Linked DNA regions of Rubrivirga marina. Each later gene encodes a partner of the first gene's protein in a complex. Links are inferred from orthologs where the notes say so. Each region holds a gene or a part of one and is shown on either strand. Other genes may lie near its edges.

Evidence for each region. The genes of interacting proteins can lie anywhere in the genome.
Region 2: the proteins of secA (region 1) and secY are in contact, whole or in part, in a crystal structure (PDB 3DIN), measured with the Thermotoga maritima proteins. The link is inferred for Rubrivirga marina from one-to-one orthologs. Residues at the interface, in WP_004082002.1 of Thermotoga maritima: Glu261, Ala262, Arg263, Lys300, Ala301, Arg302, Thr303, Ile304, Ile305, Leu323, Tyr324, Asp325, Pro326, Val329, Ser330, Tyr333, Ile336, Lys340, Phe345, Val349, Glu363, Phe364, Tyr374, Ser375, Gly376, Gly377, Glu393, Ile395, Thr482, Ser483; in WP_004081795.1 of Thermotoga maritima: Glu108, Gly109, Glu110, Glu111, Ala236, Glu237, Arg238, Arg239, Ile240, Thr241, Ile242, Gln243, Tyr244, Ala245, Arg246, Arg247, Val248, Thr249, Gly250, Arg251, Arg252, Val253, Tyr254, Gly256, Ala257, Ser258, Thr259, Tyr260, Leu261, Pro262.

Annotation. Positions count from the first base shown.
Region 1 is NZ_MQWD01000001.1:2,063,102-2,071,863, forward strand. Bases 1,731-5,728 are described here. They hold secA (preprotein translocase subunit SecA), read left to right. Parts: upstream 1,731-2,102; coding sequence 2,103-5,528; downstream 5,529-5,728. Other genes in these bases: porQ (type IX secretion system protein PorQ), read right to left, coding at 1,731-1,743; BSZ37_RS08495 (T9SS type A sorting domain-containing protein), read right to left, coding at 5,627-5,728. Outside these bases: BSZ37_RS08475 (hypothetical protein), read right to left, coding at 1-170; BSZ37_RS08480 (hypothetical protein), read right to left, coding at 226-618; more of porQ, read right to left, coding at 763-1,730; more of BSZ37_RS08495, read right to left, coding at 5,729-8,762. UniProt on the Escherichia coli protein: Required for protein export, interacts with the SecYEG preprotein conducting channel.
Region 2 is NZ_MQWD01000001.1:2,584,334-2,589,168, forward strand. Bases 2,038-4,835 are described here. They hold secY (preprotein translocase subunit SecY), read left to right. Parts: upstream 2,038-2,666; coding sequence 2,667-4,004; downstream 4,005-4,835. Other genes in these bases: rplO (50S ribosomal protein L15), read left to right, coding at 2,146-2,607; map (type I methionyl aminopeptidase), read left to right, coding at 4,004-4,835. Outside these bases: rpsH (30S ribosomal protein S8), read left to right, coding at 1-51; rplF (50S ribosomal protein L6), read left to right, coding at 106-672; rplR (50S ribosomal protein L18), read left to right, coding at 777-1,127; rpsE (30S ribosomal protein S5), read left to right, coding at 1,148-1,708; rpmD (50S ribosomal protein L30), read left to right, coding at 1,773-1,952. UniProt on the Escherichia coli protein: The central subunit of the protein translocation channel SecYEG. Consists of two halves formed by TMs 1-5 and 6-10.

The DNA.
Region 1 (8,762 bases):
AGCCGGAACGGCTCGCCCGCGTCGATCGAAGCCACACGACCGCCCTGGGGGGGCTCGGAGGGCGCGTCGTCGGAGGGCGCCTGTGCCGTCGCGCAGCCGGCGGCAGTCAGGGGCAGGACGGCGACGGCGAGAAGGGCAGCGCGGAGACGAGCGCGCGACGGGAGGGGCATCGGGACGGGGGAGAGGGGGCGCAGAGAACGCCCCACTCCTCCCGAACGTGCCCGGTCAGCCCACCGGGAACGAGACGACCGTGACGACCGGCCCGGCCGTCAGCCGCGTGGCGAAGACGATGGAGTCGCCCGCTCGGACCCCGGCCTCGGGGACCCGCTCGGGGTCGACGACGGCGAGCTCGACGGGCTCGCCGGCGATCGTCAGCCCGACGAGGGCGCGCCCCTCCCAGACGCAGTCGACGTCACTGGGGCAGCGGCTGTCTTCGACGACCTCGTCGAAGGAGAGCGCGAGGCCGTCGAGCGAGCCCGAGGCGCCGAGCGCGAGGGCGACCTCGCCCGACTGGGCGTCGGCCGGGTAGAGGGCCGAGTCGGCGGAATCGCAGGCGGCGAGGCCGAGGGCTGCGACGAGGAGGAGGGCGGGAAGCGAGAAGATCCGCGAGGTCGACATGGTGGGTTCAGGGACGCGGGAATGACGGGAGGGTAAGATCGGAAAAACCGGGGATGTACCGCCCGTTTACGCATAGGTGGTTTGTTTTCACCTTCGACCGACCCGACGGATCCCCCGAGCGGGACGGCCGGCACCGCGCAGAGGTTAGAGCCGAGTCCGGACGCCGAACTGGTGGAGCCCGCCGAAGTCTCCCCAGTTGGAGAAGGCGTAGTCGACGGAGACGCGCCGGAGCTCGATGCCGGCGCCGACGCTCACGCCTGCGAGGTCGAGCCGCCCGCCCGAGCGGAGGTCGGCCCCGCGCCGCCCGTTGTACCCGGCGCGGACCGCGAACGACGACCCGAGTTGGAGCTCGCCGCCGAGGGCGAGGTGGTCGAGCGTCCGGACCGCCAGCGACGAGTCGGCCGACTGTCCTTCGAAGCGCTGGAGGTCCATGCCGGCGACCGACAGCGTGAGCGGGACGTAGCGGAGCCGCTTCGAGGCCGTGATCCGGACGTCGAGCGGCAGCCGGTCGCGGTCGGTGCCGAGGTCGGCGATCCGCGCGCCGACGTGGTGGACGCTCGCGCCGAGCACCCAGCCCTCCTCCGGCACGTGGTAGCTCACCCCGAGGTCGGCCACGAGGGCGGCCGACTGGTCGTCGTCGATCGAGGCGACGAGGCCATGGGCGGCCAGTCCGACGCGGAACTGCGGCAGCACCTCCCGGGAGGTCGCCAGCGTCACGGCTGCCTCGCCCGCCCCGAACGTGCCGGTGGGTTCGCCCTCGGCGCTCGTCCGCCGCTCGAACTCGCCGTACGAGAGGTAGCGGACGCCGCCGGCGAGGCTGAACCCGCCGAACCACGGCATGTCGCGGGCATAGACGGCCGTCCCCGCGTTGATGTCGGCGAGGAGGTTCGTGTACCCGAGGGCCACGGTCCCGTCGGCCTCGGACGAGAGGAAGGCCGGGTTGGCGAAGGCCACGGTCGGGTCGGCGTCGAGCCGGGCCGCGGGGCCTGCCAGCGCGGCCTGCCGCGCGGACACGTCGAGGCGGACGAGGTCGTACGCCGTCTGGGTGCGGGCCTGCCCGAGGGCGGGCACGGCAGCGAGGAGGCCGGCCACGAGGCCGGCGGCGAGGAGACGGGGGGCGCGCATGGCGGGGAGAGCCCGGGGGGCGTCGTGCGGGCGAATCTGGACCGTCTCGAAGGGGCGCTCGGCGTCTCGGGGGTGCGGCCCGAAGGTACGCCGGCCCCGGGCCGACCGTAGGTCACGCCGCACCGCCCTCCCGTGCGAATCGCGGGCGAAGGGGGACGAGGGCGCCCGCCTCGGGCGTTTCTTCACCCGTGACCCGGCCGGCGTCGGTGGGGCTCGAGGTCGACCTGGCCAAGAACGCGCGGATACGGCGTTCGGGGCGAAACGGGGCCGCCGTGCGGCCCGTCTCTCACGGGTTCGGCCAGGGCCGGCACGTACCTTGCCCGAGGCCCTGCGCCCCTTTTTGCTCGATACCTCCCCCTATGCTCAAGGCTCTCCAGAAGATCTTCGGCGGCGACTCGAACGAGCGCGAACTCAAGAAGCTCTGGCCCCTCGTCGACGAGATCAACGACCACGCCGAGCGGCTCCAGCACGTCACCGACGACGAGCTCAAGGCCCGGACCGAGGCGTTCCGCCAGAGGATCCGCGAGGCCGCCGCGCCCATCGAGGCCGAGCAGGCCGACGTCCGCGCCCGGCTCCTCGCCGCCGGTGGGGACGACGCCGACGCCGACCCCACGACCGGAGACACCCTCACGGTCCGCGAGCGGCAGGACCTCTACGCCCGCCTCGACGACCTCGAGGGCGACTGGATCGACGCCGTCGAGGACGTGCTCGACGACGTCCTCCCCGAGGCGTTCGGCGTCATCAAGGAGACGTGCCGGCGGCACCTGGGCAAAAGCTGGGAGGCCGGCGGGTCCGAGGTCGAGTGGCAGATGGTCCCGTTCGACGTCCAGCTGCTCGGCGGCGTCGTGCTCCACCGCGGGCAGGTGGCCGAGATGAAGACGGGCGAGGGCAAAACGCTGACGTCCGTCGCCCCGATCTACCTCAACGCGCTCGTCGGCCGCGGCGTCCACGTCGTGACCGTCAACCCGTACCTCGCCCAGCGCGACGCGGAGTGGATGGCGCCGATCTTCGAGTTCCACGGGCTCACCGTCGACTGCATCGACAAGCACCCGTCGCACAGCCCGGGCCGCCGCGGGGCCTACCGCGCCGACATCACCTACGGCACGAACAACGAGTTCGGGTTCGACTACCTCCGCGACAACTCGTTCGTCGTCGACGCCGAGCAGCTCGTCCAGCGGAAGCACCACTACGCCATCGTCGACGAGGTCGACTCGGTGCTGATCGACGAGGCGCGCACGCCGCTGATCATCTCGGGCCCCGTGCCCCAGGCGAGCATCGACGAGTTCAAGGAGTTCAACCCGGCCGTCGAGAAGCTCGTCCGCGACCAGCAGCGGATCGTGGCCGGCTACGTCTCCGACGCCGAGCGGAAGCTAAAGGAGGCCGACGCGGCCGAGGAGGCCGGCGACAAGAAGACCGCCCGGACTCTCCGTGACGAGGCCGGACTGGCGCTGCTCCGCGCCCAGCGCGGCTTCCCGCGCAACAAGAAGCTCATCAAGCTGAAGGGCGAGACGGGCGTCGAGATGCTCATCCGGAGCGTCGAGGCGGTCTACCTCGCCGAGAGCGCCAAGCGGATGCCGGAGGTCGACGAGCCGATGTACTTCGCGCTCGACGAGGCCCAGCACCAGATCGAGATGACCGACAAGGGCCGCGAGGCCATCGGGCGCTCGGCCGGGACGGACGCCGAGTTCTTCGTCATCCCCGACGTGGGCTCCGAGATCGCCACGATCGAGCGGACCTACGAGGAGAAGAAGGCGGCCCTCATCGAGTCGCTTCAGGCCGACACGAGCCTCGACGCCGAGAAGCGCGAGAACAAGCTCCAGAACGACCTCCGCGAGCTCCGCAACGCGGCCGAGGAGTCGAAGCGCGAGCTCTACACGAGCTACGCCGAGAAGAGCGAGCGCATCCACGCCGTCAACCAGCTCCTCCGCGGGTACACGCTCTACGAGAAGGACAAGGAGTACATCGTCCAGGACGACAAGGTGATGATCGTCGACGAGCACACCGGCCGCGTCCTCCCGGGCCGGCGGTACTCCGACGGGCTCCACCAGGCCATCGAGGCCAAGGAGAAGGTGAAGGTCCAGGCGGCGACGCAGACCTACGCCACGATCACGATCCAGAACTACTTCCGGATGTACGCCAAGCTGGCGGGCATGACGGGCACGGCCGAGACGGAGGCCGAGGAGTTTGGCAAGATCTACTCGCTCCCCGTCGTGGTCGTCCCGACGAACCGGCCGATCGCGCGCGACGACGACGACGACCTCATCTACAAGACGAAGCGGGCCAAGTACAAGGCGCTCCTCGACCGGATCGAGGAGATCCACGAGACGGGCCAGCCGATCCTGGTCGGCACCGCCTCGGTCGAGACGTCGGAGCAGATGAGCCGGCTCCTCCAGCGGGCCGGGATCCCGCACAACGTGCTCAACGCGAAGGCGAGCCGCGCGCAGGCCGAGGCCCAGATCGTCGCCGAGGCGGGCCAGGTCGGCGCGGTGACCATCGCCACGAACATGGCCGGACGCGGCACGGACATCAAGCTGGGCGAGGGCGTCAAGGAACTCGGCGGGCTCGCCATCCTGGGCACGGAGCGCCACGACAGCCGCCGGATCGACCTCCAGCTCCGCGGCCGCGCCGGCCGCCAGGGCGACCCCGGCTTCAGCCAGTTCTACGTGTCCCTCGAGGACGACCTGATGCGGCTGTTCGGCCACGACCGGACGGCCAAGATCATGGACCGCCTCGGGATGGAGGAGGACGAGGTCCTCACCCACAAGTGGCTCACGAAGGGCGTCGAGCGGAGCCAGACGAAGGTCGAGCAGAACCACTTCGCCTCGCGGAAGCGCCAGCTCGAGTACGACGACGTGCTCAACGCCCAGCGCGAGGTGATCTACGACCGCCGGATGCATGCCCTCGAGGGCGACCGGCTCCGCGGCGACATCCTCGACATGCTCCGCGAGCTCGTCGAGCGGGTCGTCAGCGAGCACTTCGGCAACGGTGACATCGAGGAGATCCGCGAGTCGATGATCCGCCACCTCGCCTTCGATCCCGAGCTGGACCCGGCCAAGGCCCACTCGCTCGGCGAGGACGGCGTCGTGGAGTACCTCCTCGACGAGGCTACGGCCCACTACCGCCGCAAGCGGACGGCCCTCGCCGGCCCGTTCTACACGTCGGCGAAGCAGATGATGGAGAACGCGGAGGAGGACAAGCGGCCCAAGAAGCTGTTCGTCGACTTCACCGATGGCCGGAAGGTCCTCCGCGCGACGGTCACCCCGGACGCCGTCCTCGAGTCGAAGGGCCAGGAGATCAACGACGCGCTCGAGCGCGCGGCCGTCCTCTCGGTCATCGACGAGAAGTGGACCGAGCACCTCCGCGACCTCGACGAGGTCAAGCAGGGCGTCGGGCTCCGGGCCTACGGCCAGAAGGACCCGCTCATCGAGTACAAGATGGAGGCGTTCCGCCTCTTCAAGGAGCTCGTGCAGACGGTCGACGAGGAGGTCGTCGGGCTCGTGTTCAAGGCCGGCCCGCTCGTCCAGGGCGACAGCCAGCGCCAGGCGGCCCGCCGCGTGACGCAGGTCACGAAGCCGCGCCTCGACGCCAACCGCGCCACGGCGACGCAGGAGAAGGCCACACCGGACTACGCCACCCAGATGGGCGGCGACGGGGCCCCGTCCTCCGCCGACCGCGACCCGACGGCGAAGGCGACGCCGGTGACCGTCGACAAGTCGGTGGGCCGGAACGACCCGTGCCCGTGCGGCTCGGGCAAGAAGTTCAAGCACTGCCACGGGCGCGGCTAGCGCAACGGGCAGCGACGACTCCGGGGGGACCGGGCGGTGACGCTCGGTCCCCTTTCGTTTGTCCCCGCCCGCCTCGGCGTCGAGGCGGGGGAAGCTGGCTAGCGGACGACGGTGAGGGCGCGCGACACGGCCTCGCCGCCGGCCTCGACGCGGACGACGTAGACGCCGGATCGGAGCCGCGACGCGTCGATGGGGAGCGCGCGCGTGCCGGCCGCCAGCGGGCCGTCGTGGAGGCGCGCGACCTCGCGGCCGAGCGCGTCGTAGAGCACGGCGCGGACGGGGCCGGCGCCGGGCACCGCGACGGTGACGACCGTGCGGTAGCCGGCCGGGTTCGGCGCGACGGCGACCGCCAGCGCCGTCGGAAGCTCCTCGACGGGGTCGGGCTCGGACGACACCGCGAACGCGTCCGCCGGGACGACCCGCTCGCCGCGGCGGTGCCGGAACCGGAGCGGCGCGTCGAAGAGTACCGACCCAAACCCGGACACCGTCGCCTCCTCCTCGTTCGCCCCGCCGGGGTTGACGACCATCTTCCCGCCGACCGCGACCATCGTGCCCACCCCGAGCGCGTCGAGCTCCGTGGCGCCGGGCTCCGAGTCGGACTCAACGAGGAACGACCCGCCCGGCGGCACGATGCGGACGGTCGCCGAGCCAGCGAGGCTTGGGTCCGACTGGGAGACGGCGCGGATCCGGACGGCGTCGCCGTCGGCCGCGCCGACGGTCGCCGTGAGCGTGTGCTCCGCGCTCGTACCGATCGAGAACGACGTCGCGCTCGTGATCCAGCCCTGCTCGTCGGTCACGGTCACGTCCACCACGTCGTCGCCGACGAACGGGCTCTCGAAGGCGAGCGTGACCTCGACATCCTCGCCGTCGCCGGCCTCGACGACGTAGGCCGACGGCGTGACGACGACCCCGCCCGCCTCGGTGAGCCAGTCGCCGTAGTCGACCGGGCCGAAGACCGAGTCGCCAGCGCCCGGCCCATCGCCGCTCGGCCCGCTCGGGTCGCCCCACCAGTTGTCGGGGGCGAGGACCCGTGCGCCGCCCTCGCGGCCCCCACCGCTCCCCTCAGCGAGCACCCCGATGACGTTCCCGGCGATGTTGTTGAACCGGAGGAGCATCTCGCCGATCGCGTCGATCCGGACGGCCGCGCCCTCGGCCCCGATGAACGTGTTGCGGACGGCCTCGACGCTCCCGCCGGTCTGCTGGACCGCGTCGCCCGCGCCCCCGTCGCCCTGCCCCTCGAACGTGTTGCCGTCGAGGAGCGCCGTCGACAGGTGAGCGACGAGCCCCTGGGTGTGCCCGAGGATCCGGCTCGTCAGGAGCTGCAGGCTGTCGAGGGCGGTCACGCGGACGGCGGGGCCCGCGCTCGCCCGCGCCGGCAGGCCACCCGGCCCCCGCTCGCCGAGCAGGCTCCGGGCGATCCGCGCGAAGCGCCCGCCGTTGAAGAGGAGGCCGCCTCCCACACCGTCAAGTCGGCCGGCCCCGAGGACCGTCAGGCTGTCGAGGCGGACGTCGTCGGTGTCCATGAACCACCCGCCGTCCGACCCCGGCCCGAGGAGCGCCTGCATCTGGGCCGCCATCGATGATCCGACCGGCGCCTTCCCGACGCCGACCCCGGATGCCGTGATCTGACGCGAGCCCTGGAACGCCATCCCGCGCCCGCCGACGCCGTGGATCAGGAACGAGCCCAGCGGTCCGCCCGAAAGCTGGCCCAGCGAGATCAGGACGCTGTTGGCGACGTGGACGCCGTCGGCCTCGGGCGCCGCGACGTCCTCGGGGGAGGCGAGGAGCTTGTCGAACAGGGACCCGATCCGGGCCGACGGGATCTGGATGCCCTCGGACTGGAGGATCTCGATGCCGTGCCGACCGTTCGGCCCCGCGCTGAGCGCGCGGAGGAGGGCGCCTCGCACCCGGAGCATGCAGAACCCGCTGAGCGCGTTCGGCACACGGAGCGTTTCTCCGACGGTCCCGCCCACCGGCCCGCCGAGGATGCCGCTCAGCAGCCGCGTGCCCGACAGGATGTTGATGACGGACCCGTCGGCGCGACGGAGGCCCTCGGGCGCGGCGAGATCGCGGAAGAGGAATCCGTATCCGCCGTTGCCACCCGAGACGAGTTGCTGGAGCGGCGAGTCACCTCCGAGGATCGCGTCGCGGACGCCGTCGGCCAGGACGAGGCCGCTGCCGAGGTTGCCGAGGCCGGCCTGCCCGGTCGGCGTCGTGCCGAGGTGGACGCCGAGCGCGCGGAAGTTCTGGGTGAACGGGCCGGCCGCAAAGATGCCGGCCTGCGGCTGGCCGCCATCGCCACCGTTGTTGGCGAAGACCGTCGCCAGGCCCTCCAGCCCGACCGTCACGTTCGGCGAGTTGAACACGCGGAGCCCGCCGGCCCGGTTGCGGAGGAGCGCCGCGAGGGGCCCACCGATCGCGTCGATGTTCTGAGTGATCCCCGCCAGGACGTTCCTCACCTGAACGTCCTCCGACGCCTCGACGTCCATGAACCACCCGCCCGAGCCGACGCCCTGCACGGGCCCGTCCGCCTCGGAGCCCGAGCCGACCGCCACGCCGAGGCTCTCGACCACGCGGACGAGGCTCTGCCCGATCGACCCGATGTGGGCGGCCGCGGTCGGCTGCGGGCGGCGGAGGCCGAGCAGCCCGCCCAGGATCCGGACATCCTGCGAGGCCAGGACCTCGAACGCGTGCCGGGCCGCGTCGCTGATGATCGGCTTCCGGAACGTAACGCCGCGCGCGCCGAGAAGGCACACGCCGTTCTGTCCATTCGGGAGCGCCTTCGGCGTCCCGAGCGCGTCGAAGAGCCCCGCCGTTAGGCCCGCCACGTTGATGTTGAGGATCCGGGCCTCGGCGGCCGCCCGTCCTTCGCGCCGGGCCCGGATCCGCGTCGCGTTGGCCGGGTCGCGGACATAGAGCCCGTTGAGGAGGTTCGAGACGGAGATCACGCCGAGGTTGATGGCCGAGCGCCGCCGCGTCGACTCCTCGTCACCGATCCGGAGCCCGCTCCCGCCCGAGACGTGGATCCCGTCGCCACCGTTGCCGAGCCCCTCGGCGCCCGTGGCGTCGGTCCCGATGAGGAGCCCCTCGAGCACGCCGTTCACCCCGCCCGCGACGTGGATGCCGTGCCCGCCGAACCCGGTGATCGCGAGGCCACGAACGGTCACGCTGTTCCCCTCGACCCGGAGCCCGTCGGCCCCGCCCGCGCCCGAGCCGTCGATGCGGACCGACGGG
Region 2 (4,835 bases), 520 kb from region 1 along the record:
GAGGCGCGGCGCGCCGGCATCGGCGGCGAAGTGCTCGCCTACGTCAGCTAACCCGATTCTCTCACCGCGAGGCGCCGGCGGGGCGGCCTCACACCCCAGACTCCCATGTCCCGAATCGGAAACCTTCCTATCCCGGTCGTCGACGGCGTCACCGTCGACGTGGCCGACAACAACCACGTCACGGTCAAGGGCCCCAAGGGGCAACTGGGTCTCGACGTGGACCCCGACATCATCGTCGAGCAGAAGGACGGCGAACTCATCGTCTCGCGCCCGACGGAGCAGAAGCGGCACAAGGCGCTTCACGGCCTCACGCGCTCGCTCCTGGGCAACATGGTCCAGGGCGTGACCGAGGGCTACTCGAAGGACCTCGAGGTCATCGGGGTCGGCTTCCGGGCCGAGGCCAAGAAGATGGCCGGCCTCGACGTGCTCGAGCTCGCGCTCGGCTTCTCGCACCCGATCTACTTCGTCCCGCCGGACGGCATCGAGATCGAGGCCGAGACGGTCCGTGGCCAGAACCCGAAGGTCAAGGTCTCGGGCATCGACAAGCAGCTCGTCGGGCAGGTCGCGGCCAAGATCCGCGCCCTCCGTCCGCCGGAGCCCTACAAGGGCAAGGGCGTCCGCTACGCCGACGAGTTCGTCCGCCGGAAGGCCGGCAAGACCGCCGCTCGCTAATCCACTCCTCGGCCGGCCTCGGGATCACGCCCGAGGCGGCCGGACTCACCACCTCTGTGCGTGGCCGGACGGCCAACCCGTCGGCCCGAAGCGCACCCCGAATCATGGCAAAGACCGCCCATAAGGTCACGCAGCGCCAGCGCATCCGCCGACGCATCCGCTCGAAGATCTCCGGCACGCCGGAGCGCCCGCGCCTCGCCGTGTTCCGCTCGAACAAGCACATTTACGCCCAGCTCATCGACGACTTGGCCGGCCACACGCTGGCCGCCGCGTCGACACAGGAAGGCGAGGGCACGATCGGCGTCGACGCCTCGAAGGCCGTCGGGCAGCGGATCGCCGAGCGGGCTAAGGAGGCCGGCATCGAGCGGGCCGTGTTCGACCGCGGCGGCTACCGCTACCACGGCAACGTCCAGGCGGTCGCCGAGGGCGCCCGGGACGGCGGCCTCCAGCTCTAAACCCCCACACCACTCCATTCATGGCACAGCAGCAGAACCGAGGCGGTCGCGGGGGCCGTGGCCGCCGGAACGACGGCCGCGACAACGAGGCGAACCGTTCGAACCTCATCGAGAAGCTCGTCGCGGTCAACCGCGTCGCGAAGGTCGTCAAGGGCGGCCGGCGCTTCTCGTTCAACGCCGTCGTCGTCGTCGGCGACGGGAACGGGCGCGTCGGGCAGGGCCTCGGCAAGGCCAACGAGGTCGCCGACGCGATCTCGAAGGGCACCGAGGACGCCAAGAAGAACATGATCGCGGTCCCGGTCACGGGCACGAGCTCGATCCCGCACGCCGTCCGCGGCGTCCACGACGCGGGCATCGTTCTCCTGAAGCCGGCCACCGAGGGTACCGGCGTCATCGCCGGCGGTGGCGTCCGCGCCGTCCTCGAGTGCGCCGGCATCTCGAACGTGCTCTCGAAGAGCCAGGGCTCGTCGAACCCGCACAACCAGGTCTCGGCCACCATGGAGGCGCTCAAGCAACTCCAGGACCCGGCCGAAGTCGCCGCCCGCCGCGGCGTCACCATCAAGCAGGTCTTCGAGGGGTAGAACGGGGAGAGGGGGCTCGCGCCGCCTCGCCCTGACGCCTCACGCACCACGCAGTACGAATCCCATGGCGCAGATCAAGATCACCCAGACGCGGAGCCAAATCCGCCGGCCGGGCGACCAGAAGAAGACGCTCACCGCCCTCGGCCTCGGCCGGATCGGCAAGACGAACACGGTCGAGGAGACGGACCAGATCAAGGGCATGGTTGCCAAGGTCCGGCACCTCGTCACGGTGGAGGCGGCGTGAGCCCGCGCCGGCCCGCTGGCAGACGCCGGCGGATCGGGCCTTTCACCAAAAACCGAACCGAGGTCGGCCCGGCTCCCTGCCTGGCCGGCCTATCTTTTACGGGCGCCGCCATCGGCGCCGCGCCCGCCTCGGGCGCCTCGCGAGTCGGCCCGCCTGGAAGGGCGTCCGCCGGCGTCTCTAGCCACACCATACGATGGACCTCAGCAACCTGAAGCCCGCCAAGGGCTCGACGAAGAACCGCAAGCGCGTCGGCCGCGGCGAGGGCTCCGGCCACGGCGACACCGCCACGCGTGGCCACAAGGGCCAGAAGAGCCGCTCGGGCGGCAAGATCCCGACCTGGTTCGAGGGCGGCCAGATGCCGCTCCAGCGGCGCGTTCCGAAATTCGGGTTCAAGAACCGCAACCGCGTCGCCTACGACCCGATCAACATCGGCCGCCTCGCGGCGCTGGTGGAGGAGGGGCGGCTGGAGGCCGGCGCCACCGTCTCGCCCGAGACGCTCCGCGCGCTCGGCATCGGCGGGAAGAACGGCCGCTACAAGATCCTCGGCGGTGGCGACTTCGACGTCAAGCTCGACGTCCACGCCCACGCGTTCTCGGCCACGGCCAAGGAGAAGATCGAGGCGGCCGGCGGCTCGGCCACCGTCGTCGAGGCCTAGGGGAGAGGTCGGGGCCCCGCCCCACCCTCAGTCCCCATCCCCTGAACCCCCATCGAAACATGGCCTCCGTCGCCGAATCGATCCGCAACATCTGGAAGATCCACGAGCTCCGGCAGCGGATCCTCTACACGCTCGGGCTCCTCGTCGTCTACCGGCTCGGGTCGTACGTGACGCTCCCGGGCGTCGACGCCATCGCGCTCCAGGAGCTCGCCAACGCCAACCCGAACCAGGGCGGCCTGTTCGGCCTGTTCGACCTGTTCGTGGGTGGCGCGTTCTTCCGGGCTGGCGTGTTCGCGCTGGGCATCATGCCCTACATCACCGCGAGCATCATTATCCAGCTGCTCGGGGCCGTGTGGGCGCCGATCCAGAAGCTGCAGCGTGAGGGGGAAGACGGCCGGCGGAAGATCACGCAGTGGACCCGCTATGGGACCATCGGAATCACGGCGCTCCAGTCGATCGGCTACGCGATCAACCTCCAGGCCACGAGCGGACAGGCCATCGTGATCCCGGAGTGGGCGTTTACCGTCGTCTGTGTGATCTGCCTCACGGCGGGCACGACGTTCGTGATGTGGCTTGGTGAACGGATCACCGAGAAGGGCATCGGCAACGGTATCTCGCTCGTCATCATGATCGGGATCATCGCCTTCCTGCCGCAGTCGTTGCTCAACGAGCTGCCGCAGATCGGGGGCGTTGGCCGGGCCGACACGAACATCTTCATCTTCCTGATCGAGATCGCGGCCCTGTTCATCGTGACGGCGGGCGTCGTCTTCGTGACGCAGGGGACGCGGCGGATCCCGGTCCAGTACGCCAAGCGCGTGGTCGGCCGGAAGCAGTTCGGCGGGACCACGCAGTACCTCCCGCTCCGCGTCAACGCGGCGGGCGTCATGCCGATCATCTTCGCGCAGTCGATCATGTTCATCCCGAGCACGATCGCCTCGTTCTTCCAGGAGAGCACGTTCTGGCAGACGGTGGGCACGGCGACAGGCGACATCTTCGGGTTCTGGTACTCGGCGATCTTCTTCGTCATCTGCGTCTTCTTTACGTACTTCTACACGGCCATCGCGGTGAACCCGCAGGAGATGGCGGACACGATGAAGCGCCAGGGCGGCTTCATCCCGGGCGTCCGCCCGGGTCGCCAGACCAGCGAGTTCATCGACACGATCCTGACGCGGATCACGCTGCCGGGCGCGCTCTTCATCGGCTTCGTCGCCATCCTGCCGGCGATCGCCGCGCAGTTCGGCGTCCAGCAGGGCTTCGCCCAGTTCTTCGGCGGGACGAGCCTGCTCATCCTCGTCGGCGTGACGCTCGACACGCTCCAGCAGATCGAGAGCCACCTCCTCATGCGGCACTACGACGGGTTCATGAAGACGGGTCGCGTCCGCGGCCGGCGCCGGTAATGGCCGTCGGGCGCATCCAACTCAAGACCGACGCCGACGTCGCGGGCATCCGCGAGGCGGCGAAGGTCGTGGAGCGCGCCCTCGCGGCCGCGGCCGCCGAGATCCGCCCGGGCGTCCAGACCCTCCGCCTCGACGAGGCCGCCGAGGCGGTCATCCGCGACGCGCACGGTCGGCCGGCGTTCAAGGGCTACCGGCAGGGGAACGACACACCGCCGTTCCCGGGCAGCCTCTGCATCTCGGTGAACGACGTGGTCGTCCACGGCATTCCGAGCGAGTACGAGCTCCGCGAGGGTGACGTCGTGACGGTCGATTGCGGCGTCGAACTCGACGGGTACTTCGGCGACTTCGCGTACACGTTCGAGGTCGGCGAGGTGGCGCCCGAGGCGAAGGCGCTCCTCGAGGCCACGCGCCAGTCGCTCTACGAGGGCATCGGGCAGGCGACGGCGGGCAACCGGATCGGCGACATCGGCCACGCCGTCCAGAGCTACTGCGAGAGCCGCGGCTACGGGGTCGTCCGCGACCTCGTGGGGCACGGCGTCGGGAAAAGACTCCACGAACCGCCCAACGTCCCGAACCTCGGGCGGCGGGGTGTGGGTAAGAAACTGCGCGAGGGCCTGACGATCTGCATCGAGCCGATGATCAACGGCGGCACGGGCGACGTCACGGTCGACGCCGACGGCTGGACCGTCCGCACGGCGGACGGCGCGCCGAGCGCCCACTTCGAGCACATGGTGCTCGTGAAGCGCGGCGGCGCCGAGATCCTCTCGTCCTGGGCCCTCGTTGAGGCCGCGCTCGCGGCCAACGCCGAGGCGCCCACGCCGGCCGCCGCCG